Regions from separate parts of the Paraburkholderia sp. RL18-101-BIB-B genome, predicted to be linked through region 2. Evidence: riboswitches for the same ligand, from Rfam matches in the RefSeq annotation. Region 2 holds a riboswitch; each other region holds the start of a gene.

The links. A riboswitch is a leader RNA that binds a small molecule or an ion and turns the genes downstream of it on or off. The one in region 2 is predicted to bind cobalamin.
Region 1: another riboswitch for cobalamin. It lies ahead of P0D73_RS40500 (TonB-dependent receptor domain-containing protein); the one in region 2 lies ahead of cobA (uroporphyrinogen-III C-methyltransferase).
Region 3: another riboswitch for cobalamin. It lies ahead of cobG (precorrin-3B synthase); the one in region 2 lies ahead of cobA (uroporphyrinogen-III C-methyltransferase).

The regions. Positions count from the first base shown of each region.
Region 1 covers NZ_JARESV010000059.1:11,748-15,019, reverse strand. Annotated here, with positions in the region: gene P0D73_RS40500 (TonB-dependent receptor domain-containing protein) at 1-1,729, opposite strand, end outside; cobalamin riboswitch at 1,821-2,077, opposite strand; gene P0D73_RS40495 (ATPase) at 2,285-2,641, shown strand; gene P0D73_RS40490 (cell division protein ZapA) at 2,638-2,952, shown strand; RNA gene ssrS (6S RNA) at 3,079-3,260, shown strand.
Region 2 covers NZ_JARESV010000070.1:6,913-10,184, reverse strand. Annotated here, with positions in the region: gene P0D73_RS42535 (cobalamin biosynthesis protein) at 1-402, opposite strand, end outside; gene cobA (uroporphyrinogen-III C-methyltransferase) at 399-1,172, opposite strand; cobalamin riboswitch at 1,411-1,662, opposite strand; cobalamin riboswitch at 1,730-2,010, shown strand; gene cobW (cobalamin biosynthesis protein CobW) at 2,210-3,272, shown strand, end outside.
Region 3 covers NZ_JARESV010000015.1:28,356-31,627, forward strand. Annotated here, with positions in the region: gene cobG (precorrin-3B synthase) at 1-1,355, opposite strand, end outside; cobalamin riboswitch at 1,440-1,618, opposite strand; gene cbiE (precorrin-6y C5,15-methyltransferase (decarboxylating) subunit CbiE) at 1,703-3,127, shown strand; gene P0D73_RS21670 (cobalt-precorrin-5B (C(1))-methyltransferase) at 3,127-3,272, shown strand, end outside.

The DNA of each region.
Region 1 (3,272 bases), on a different contig from region 2:
CCAGCTTGCCGCTGCTGTCATTGCTCGGGCCGCTCACGATCCACTCGCCGCCGACGCGCCACGCGGCGATGCTGCGGTTCACCGTCAGCGCACCGAAGCGCCGCGCACGCCGCACGAGGTCGGCATCGTTGTCGAGGTCGACGGGATTTTGCAGCGTCACCGACGCGCGCACGTCCGTCTTGCCGACATGGCCGCTCCACGATCCTTCGAGCCCCTGCACCTTTGCATGGCCGACGTTCTGTGCCAGATAGATACCGGGCGTCACCTGCTCATAGTTAATCAGATTCGCGTAGCGCGTCTGGAATGCGGTCAGGCGCATCACGCCGAGCGCATTGGACGCGTACTGCAGCGCGGCTTCGATCGAATGGCTGCGCTCCGGTTGGATCGACGGATTGCCGCTGAACGGATAGTACAGATCGTCGAAGCTGGGCGCGCGAAACGAATCCGAATAGCTTGCGGTCACCTTCCAATGGCCGGTGATGTCGAAGCCATAGCCGAGATAGTAACTGTTCGCTCCGCCGAAATCGGAATACTGGTCGCGCCGCACGTTGGCCTGAATCTGATTGCGCCCGAAGCGCCCCGTATAGCCGACGAAACCTGAATCCACATGCCGGTCGGGCGCCGCGAACGTATCCGAATCGAGGCTCTGATCGAGATGCTCATAGCCGACCTGCAACTTCTGCTGCGCGGCCAGCGCGAAATCGCTCTGCCATGTGTACTGGCGATTGTCGGTATCGAAGCGGCCGTTGTACACGCCGTTGGTATTCGACACGCTGCGGTCGTCACCTTCGGCGACGATGAAGTGCGTCGTCCACCAGTCGGTCAGCCTGCCGTTCGCGAACACCGAGACCTGGCGCACTTTGCTGTACAGGTTGTTCAGATCGGTCGGCACGCCGTACGCATTGTCGTAGCTGTTGTTGCCGTTCGACTGGAAGTAGCTGGCGCCGGCATCCCATTTGTCGTTGAACTTGTGGCGCAGCGAAGCCGAGATGCTCTCGTTCAGATAGCCGTTCGCATTCGGATTGGCGTTGGGCGCCTCACGTGGATTGAGCGACGAGAAGCCGTCGTCCTTCGACCGCGCGAGCGAAATGCTGAAGGTCGTCTTGCCGTCTTTATCCAATGCGCCGTTCACGCCTGCCTGCTGCGTCTGCGTGTGATAGCTGCCGTAGCCCAGCGAAAAATTGAAACGCGGCGGGTGGTCACCGCCCTCTTTCGTGAATACCTGCACCACGCCGCCAATCGCGCCCGAGCCGTACAACGCCGACACGTTGCCGTTCACCACCTCGACGTGATCGATCTGGTCGAGCGGAATCTGCGCGAGTTGCGGCGCACCCAGGCTCACCGAATCGACCCGCACGCCGTCGATCAGCAGCAGCGATTGCGTCGACGACGCGCCGCGCAAATAGAGGCTGGTCGTCGAACCAGGGCCACCTGTACGCGAGATTTGCGCGCCGGGCGCGAGTTGCAGGAGGCCGGGCAAATCGGTCGCGGTGGTGTCGGCGATATCCTGCTGATCGAACAGCGACGTCTGCGGGATCGCATCGGCGAGTGCTTGCGGCCCGCGCTCCGCGGTCACCACCACGGGCGACAGCACCGCCGAAGACGGCACGGCGGCCGATGAATCCGCCGCCGAGGACGAAGAAGAAGATGAAGGAGCAGCTTGCGCAGGCACGACGATCGGCAGGCCCGCGAAGGCGAGCAACGCCGCGCGGGCGAAGGGGGACAGCATGGGATGAAAGTCCTGTGGATAGCGTGCGCGGCCCGCTTCCCCGCAGGCCGATGCGTAACGAGGCGCCCGCGTATTTAACATTTTCGCGCGTGACGTGCCTCTCCCTCTGGCCGGTATCCGGGCTGGCGACACATCGATTCCGCCTTCCCACGCGTGACGCGCAGTGGCACACTCGCGAGTTGAACTTCCAACACGCGATCAGAATCGACTTGCATGACGAATGCGGTCGCTTACCGTTGCGGGGGCAGCGCAGGTTGACGCGTTCACGTGAACGGCGCGCCCTGCTTCCCGTTTAACTGCGCGCGCCGTTGAAAAGCGCACGCGGGCACCAGAGTGCGGCAAGTTTAGGAGCGGCCTCGGGGTCCGTCAACAATGCCGGGACCGTGGGCCATCTGTTCTGTTAAGTGCAGGCTATTGTCCGACGCGTGAGTACTTTTTCATCATATGGTCGATAAAAGCCTGCACAAAGCGATGTTGTTACGTCTCGAAACGAGACAATTGTCGGAACCTGCGACATTCCGCGCTAAAATGCGATGTCTTTAGAGGACGCAGCACATGCTCACCGAACTCGAAACACTTTCACAGAATATCGGCAAGCTGATTGCGATCAGCCAACGCCACAATGAAGCGCGACTCGCGCTCGAAGAGCAGCTCGCCCACTCGCGCGCCGAAGTCGAAGCCACGCGCACGGAACTTGCGATGCTGCGCGAGGAACGTAACGCGCTGCAGGCGGAACGCGACGCGCTATCGGCGAAGATCGACGACGCACAGGTACGCCTGAATGCGATTCTCGAGAAGCTGCCGCGTGCCCGCGCGAACAGCGAGCCGGACAACCAGCTCGATCTGCTCGAGCCGGCTCAGCACGAAGTCGAAGCTGAGAGCGACGTGACCCGCCACGGAGAAAATGCATGACCACCAAGCAGATCGAAGTATCGATTCTCGGCGTGCCCTATCGCCTCGCCTGCTCGCCGGAAACGGAAGCGGCGCTGCTCGAAGCGGTCGCACGCGTCGACGCCGAAATGTCGAAGATCCGCAATAACAGCAACGTGCGCGGCACGGATCGCATTGCTGTCATGGCTGCGCTGTCGCTGGCATCGGAACTGCTTAGACTGCAATCGAGCGTGAGGCACGGAGAAGCATTTCCCGCTGAAGAAATCCGGCGTACAATGCATCAAATGAACGAACAGCTGGGTACTGTGATTGAGCAGTACAGCATGCAGTAAGGGTCGTGTGTTATCGTGCTGCCGGTCCTGAGATCGGCAGCGGATTCAAACGGAGTGCGTGAGCACAAGGCGTGCAAGATTCAGCAAACGTTTGAGTTCAATCGGTAGTTCAGCTTCATCGGTTTAGCTTCCCTGCCTGGTTCGCCAAGGTCATATATTCCTTGAACCAATGCCATGTGCACGGTTGCGGAAATTTGTAGCACGGGTGTGCGCGTCACTCTGTCTGATGTACCCGAAGTGTTGCTAACTGCGACCAATTCTGAACCCCCGGTTCAGGATGCCGGCCTAGCGGCTAAGGCGGGGACCTTATTTAGAACGGC
Region 2 (3,272 bases):
GGCGCTCGAAGCAATCGCCACGGTGACGCCGGCATGGACGGTTTTGCGCACGACGAGGCGGGCTCGATCCGCATTGAGCGCGCCGGGTTCGCCGAGCCCGGCAGTCGCGGCAAGCAGCGCACACGGCTCGCAAACACCGTCCACGCCGAGATGCTCGCGCACTGCCGCCGAAGGCTGCGCCACGGGCATCGACGCGATCTGATCAAGGCTGAAGAATGTCAGCGGCAGCGCATGACGTGCGCAAAATTCGAGCAGGCCCGTTTCGTCGGCTTTGGTATCGACCGAGGCCACGCTGCGGATTTCGTCGAACGAATGCGCGCCGAGCGCGGCGCGCACCGCGGCTTCGATCTGCGCAGCCGGGCTGTGCAAACGGCAACCGATGCCGACGCTCAGCGTTTTCATTGCGTATCCGTTCCGTCTGCGGGCGGCGTTGCAGCGTCGGCCTGCGCCGCCGCGCGCTCCAAGGCTAGCGACGCCACACCGCCGATCACCACGATCGCCGGCGAGCCGAGCCCGGCGCGCGCGACGATATCGGCGAATTCGCCGAGCCGGGCGAGCGCATGGCGTTGCCCGGGACGCGTGGCCGATTCGATCGCCGCGCACGGCGTGTCGGCGCTCATGCCGGCCGTGAGCAACGCGCCGACGATATCGTTGAGCCGCCGCATGCCCATGTAGATCACGAGCGTCATGCGGGTGGCCGCGAGCGCGGCCCAGTCCGGCTCGCCGCTGCCCGCGCCGTGTCCGGTGACGAACACCACGCCCTGCGCGTGATCGCGATGCGTGACGGGAATGCCGATCGCCGCGGGCGCCGCGATTCCCGCAGTAATGCCGTTGATGACTTCCACCTCGATGCCCGCCGCGTGCAGTGCCTGCTGTTCTTCGCCGCCACGGCCGAATACGAACGGATCGCCGCCTTTCAAACGCGCGACGCTGCGCCCGGCCCGCACATGTTCGAGCAACTGCGCGACGATGCCGTCCTGCGGCGTGGATGGATGGCCGCCGCGTTTGCCGACGTAGACGACGAGCGCGTCGGCACGCGCGAACTGCAGCACCTCGGGATTCACCAGATCGTCGACCAGCACCACGTCGGCCTGCGCCAATGCACGGGTCGCCTTGATGGTCATGAGCTCGACGTCGCCGGGGCCGGCGCCGATCAGCCAGGCGCGGGTCATCGCGGCGTGCATGGCGAGCGCCATGTCGTGACAAGCGGAAAGGGGTAAAGCGCGGACGGTCGCCAGGCGGCGGACTTTGGGGTCATGCGGTACGACGGATTCAGGCACGGCGCAATGTGTGGCGCGTAGCGATTCCAGCCGGAATCCGCATACGTGGACACACTATGTCGTGCTTCAGCGCCTTCACATCCGTCCCTCGCGGATTCCGGCGGCCGGCGGCGCGATGTTGCCCTGAGGTTCGCCGCCTCCGCGTCTGGCCGGTATCCGGGCTGGCGGCCTCATGCGCTTTGCCTTCCCGTCCGCATTCGCTGGAATGTGCTGGACAGTGGCATCGAAAAAACGCATGCGCGGCGCAAGACAACTCAAGATTGCGCCGCAGGTCGCTTACCGTTGCGGGGACAGCACAGGTTGAGCGCATGGAGCGCCGCCTGTTTCCCGTTTAACTGCACACGCGAATGCATGTGCGGGCACCAAACGCGCGCATACGATAGCACATGGCGCCCCGCCCGATAAGCGCTTGCGGCTTGCGGTTCCTTGACGGCACCGGGCCGCGGGCCTACACTCGCACGCACTTTGGTGCTCGTATGCGCGCTCGTGCGCATGCAGTTAAACGGGAAACAGGGTGCCCACCTGCCATGGATCGGGTCAACCTGTGCTGCCCCCGCAACGGTAAGCGAAATGTGGTGCTAAGTTCAGTTCATTAGCGCCGCGGAGCCGGCTTCGATGTCCACGCGCAAGGCCGCGTCGGCATATCACCACTGGGCGAGAAATCACTCGCCCGGGAAGGGGAAGCGGCGCTTTCGCCAGCCCGGATACCGGCCAGAATACGAAGGACGAACGCCGCGGGGATGCGGCGCTGCGTTCATGACCTCATTCCCGCTTTCTGTTTTTCTGTTGTCGCGGCAACGCCGTCGTTCGTCCCCGTGTTTTGTTATCGTCGTGGCTGGCCGGGCCTGTGCCTCGTTTTGCCCGGCGTAGGCAGATGGCCATACAGACACAGCGGCGTGCGCGTGCAACTCCTACGGATGGACCTCACGATGCAAACTCAAATGCGCAAGATCCCCGTCACCATCGTCACGGGCTTTCTCGGCAGCGGCAAGACCACGCTGCTGCGGCATATTCTTCAGCATGCGGGCGGCAAGCGCATCGCGGTGATCGTCAACGAGTTCGGCGAACTCGGCATCGACGGGGAAATCCTCAAGGGTTGCGGCATAGGTTGCGATGAAAACGGTGTCGAAACCGAAGGCCAACTGTATGAACTCGCGAACGGCTGCTTGTGCTGCACCGTGCAGGAAGAGTTTTTTCCGGTGATGGAAAAGCTCGTGGAACGCCGCGATCAGATCGATCACGTGCTGATCGAGACGTCGGGTCTCGCGTTGCCGAAGCCGCTGGTGCAGGCCTTCAACTGGCCGCAGATCAAGAACAGTTTCACCGTCGATGCCGTGGTCACCGTGGTGGACGGCCCGGCCGCCGCGAGCGGTCAGTTTGCCGACAACCCCGTCGCCGTGGATGCGCAACGCAAGGCCGATCCGAATCTCGATCACGAGTCGCCGTTGCACGAACTGTTTGAAGATCAGTTGTCCGCGGCCGATCTGGTGATTCTGAACAAGACGGATTTGCTCGACGACGCGCAGCAAAGCGCGGTTGAAGTGTTGCTCCGCGAGGAGATTCCGCCGCAAGTGAAGATCGTGCGCGCGCACATGGGGCAACTCGATCTGCACACGTTGCTGGGCCTCGAAGCGGCCTCGGAAGACACGATCCACTTGCGCCACGATCACCACGGTTCCGCCGACGACGCCGACCACCATCATGACGAATTCGACTCGGTGGTCGTGCAGGCGAATGTGTCGTCGCGCGAAGCGGTGATCGCTGCGTTGCAGCGTCTGGTCGAAACGAACACGATTTACCGCGTCAAAGGTTTCGCGGCGCTGCCGGGCGCGGTGATGCGTCTGGTGATCCAGGGCGTGGGCCGGCGCTTCGACAGCTATTTCGATCGACGCTGGCAGGCCGGCGAAAGCGGCCGGAGCCGCTTCGTGCTGATCGGCGAGGATCTCGATCAGGCCGCGTTGCAGCGCGCGTTCGACGCGGCGCTCGGCGTGC
Region 3 (3,272 bases), on a different contig from region 2:
TCATAGAGGCCGGGCGCCGCGGCGAGCAGCGTGTACGGCGCGCAATGCGCGGCGGCGCACGAGCGCGAGCAGCCGCTCAGATGCACGTCGACGTCCGCAGGCAGGCGGGCCGCGAGGCGCAGCGCGTCGGACTTGGTGTCGGCGAGGCCCTTCGCGCAGCCGCTCGATCCGGCGCAAGCGATCAGGCGCGTGATGGCTTGCGCGGGATCGCAGGCGAGACCGAGCGTGTTCAGACCGGACAGCACTGTCGGGACGGCGTGCGTGGCGATGTCGGGTAGCAGCACGCTTTGCCAGGGTGTTAGGCGAAGCGTGCCGTTGCCGTGCTGTTGCGAAAGTGTCGCGAGGCCGTTAAGGGTGTCGGCGTCGAGGCGTCCGAGCGACGGCTGGCCGCCGACGTGCCAGGTTTCGGGCACGCGTTGAGCGTGGGCGCCGAGGCGGAGGCTGGCGTCGGCCGGTGCAACGCGATGCCACTTGGCCAGCTTCGCGTTTTGCGTCAGTGGGAAGTCGAGATATCGCTGAGCGTGACTCAGTACAGCATTGACGGAATGCGCGGCTAGCAGATGGCGCATGCGCGTGGCGTCGGCGGAAGCGAGGTCGAGGAATGTGAGGAGCAGCGCGCGGACTAGTGCGGTGACTTGCGAAGGAAGTATCGCGGCTAATGCGCCTGTGCCGTCTGCGCGGGGCTTTTCCGGTGTGATGCGCTCGTTGTGTGCTAAAAAGCCAGCAGACTCGCTAACAGGCGGACAACCCGCCAACCCGAACACGAGCCGCACGCCATCCGCCTCTTGCGATACCGCCAGCCACACATCGTGCGGATGATCCACTCTCGCGAGCCGCTCGCCGCCGTCCAGCAGCAGCGCGAATTTCGGCGATAGCGCCGCGAAACGCGCTTCGCTTTGCAGCATCGTGAGCAACTCGGCGCATAGCGGGCGCGTGTCGAACAGGGCGAACGGATCGCGTCCGGCAGCGGGGCTGATCATTACGTTGCGCACGTCGTCGGCTGCGGCTGCGGCGAGTACGTCCGCAGCGCTCCCCGCGCCGGTCGCCGGCATCGGCCCGAGACCCGCATCGACCAAAGCCGCAATCAACGCCGCCTCGTCACCGCGCTTCACCCCACGCACCTGCACATTCGCCCGATTGGTCAGCTCGATCACCCCGGCCGCGTACCGTACGCTGGCCTGCGCGATCGCCCGAGCCTGCGCCGCGCTCAACTCGCCACCGGGCAACTTGATCCGGCAAATCCCGCCATCGCGCGCGGCGACGATGCGCAGCAGCCCCGGACACGCCGAGGGCCGCAGCGTGAGAGCCGCGTCGGACAAAACGGTGGAAGGCGAAGCTTGATTCAAGACGGACACCGGGTTTAGCGTCGCGCGACGGCCCGAGCATGCCGTGAGGCGGGCATTGCTGCGGCATCGGTACACCCCGCCCGATGTTGGCTGGCACGAACAGTCTCGCCGGCAGGTCTCCTGGCTGGCAGGTCGTGGTCCACCGCGGCCTTCCCGGTCGAACCAGTGGCGTGGAGCGCAGGCGGACTCGCTGCATACAGTTGCGGGGGCAGCCACAGCGGCACTGTGTTCCCTCTTCGGCCCCGAAGGGCACCGGCGGCTGTATTATGCCTTTTTTCGAACAGCACAACGAGGCTGGACGCTTTGATCGGCGTGGCACAGCGCATTATTTGAAGACACAGAATGAGGATGGATGCATGCCGGCGTGGCTGACGGTGGTGGGCATAGGCGACGACGGCTTCGCCGGTTTGGGAAGGCCCGCGCGGCGTGCTTTGCTGGAGGCATCAGTGGTGTACGGCGGCGAACGCCATCTGGCGATGCTGCCCGCGCGCTTCGCCGCGCGCCGTGCCGCGTGGCCGCGTCCGTTCGATCTCGCGCCGCTGCTCGCCGAGCGCGGTGGCGCCGTGTGCGTGCTGGCGAGCGGCGACCCGATGCTGTTCGGCGTCGGCGCGACGCTCGCGCGGCAATTGCCGGCGGGGGAGTTGCGGGTGCTGCCCGCGCCGTCGTCGCTGTCGCTCGCGGCCGCTCGCCTCGGCTGGCCGTTGCAGGACGTCGCGACGGTGTCGCTGGTGGGCCGGCCGTTGCCCACGCTGAACGCGCATCTGCACGACGGCGCGCGCCTGTTCGTGCTGAGCGCGGACGGCCGCACGCCCGCAGCGCTCGCGGAACTACTGAATGCACGCGGTTTCGGGGCGACCCGCATGAGCGTGCTGGAACACCTGGGCGGCGAGTTGGAACGGCGCATCGACGGCCGCGCGGATCAGTGGTCCGCGGGCGAGGTGGCCGCGCTGAACCTGATCGCGCTCGACTGCCGTGCCACCGAAGGCGCGCCGCGTCTGCCGCTGACCTGCGGTTTGCCCGACGACGCCTTTCGCCACGACGGCCAGTTGACCAAGCGGGACGTGCGCGCGATCACGCTCGCGCGCCTCGCGCCGACGCCGGGCGAATTGCTGTGGGACGTGGGCGCGGGCAGCGGCTCGATCGGCATCGAATGGATGCGCGCGCATGCCACCTGCCGCGCGATCGCTATTGAAGGACACGCGGAGCGGCAACGCTTTATCGAACACAATCGCGACGCGTTGGGCGTGCCGGGACTGCAACTCGTGGCGGGCCGCGCACCTGAAGCGCTGCAGGGGTTGCCGGTGCCGGACGCCGTGTTCATCGGCGGCGGCGCGACGGCGCCGGGCGTGCTGGAGGCTTGCTGGGCCAGTCTGCGCGAAGGCGGCCGGCTGGTCGCCAATGCGGTCACGTTGCAAGGCGAGGCGGCGTTGGCGGCATGGCGCGAGCGGCATGGCGGGACGTTGACGCGGATCGCGTTGGCGGATGCGCAACCGCTCGGCGGTTTCGACACGTGGCGGCAGGCGTTGCCGATTACGCTGTTGGAGGTGACGAAGCCGGTCGGGGGCGGGGACGTGAACGCCGCTGGAACCGCTAACGCGATTGACGCCGCGACTGCCGAGAGTTTCACGAACGCTACCAACGTTAAGACCGGCACGAACGCCAAGAACGACGCGAACGCCAAGAGTGCCACGAACGCCGTGAGCTCCACGAGTGTCACGAACGAAGCGAAAGCTACGAAAGGCACAATCACCACCAACACCGACTTACCGCAAAAACCCTGATGCGCGAAGAAACGCCCGAACACCCCGCGCCGCTGCGTAGCGGCTACACGACCGGCAGTTGCGCCACCGCGACGTCGCTGGCGGCGGCGCGCCTGTTGCTCGCGGGTGTCGTCAGCGAGGTCGCGGAGATCGTGTTGCCGAAGGG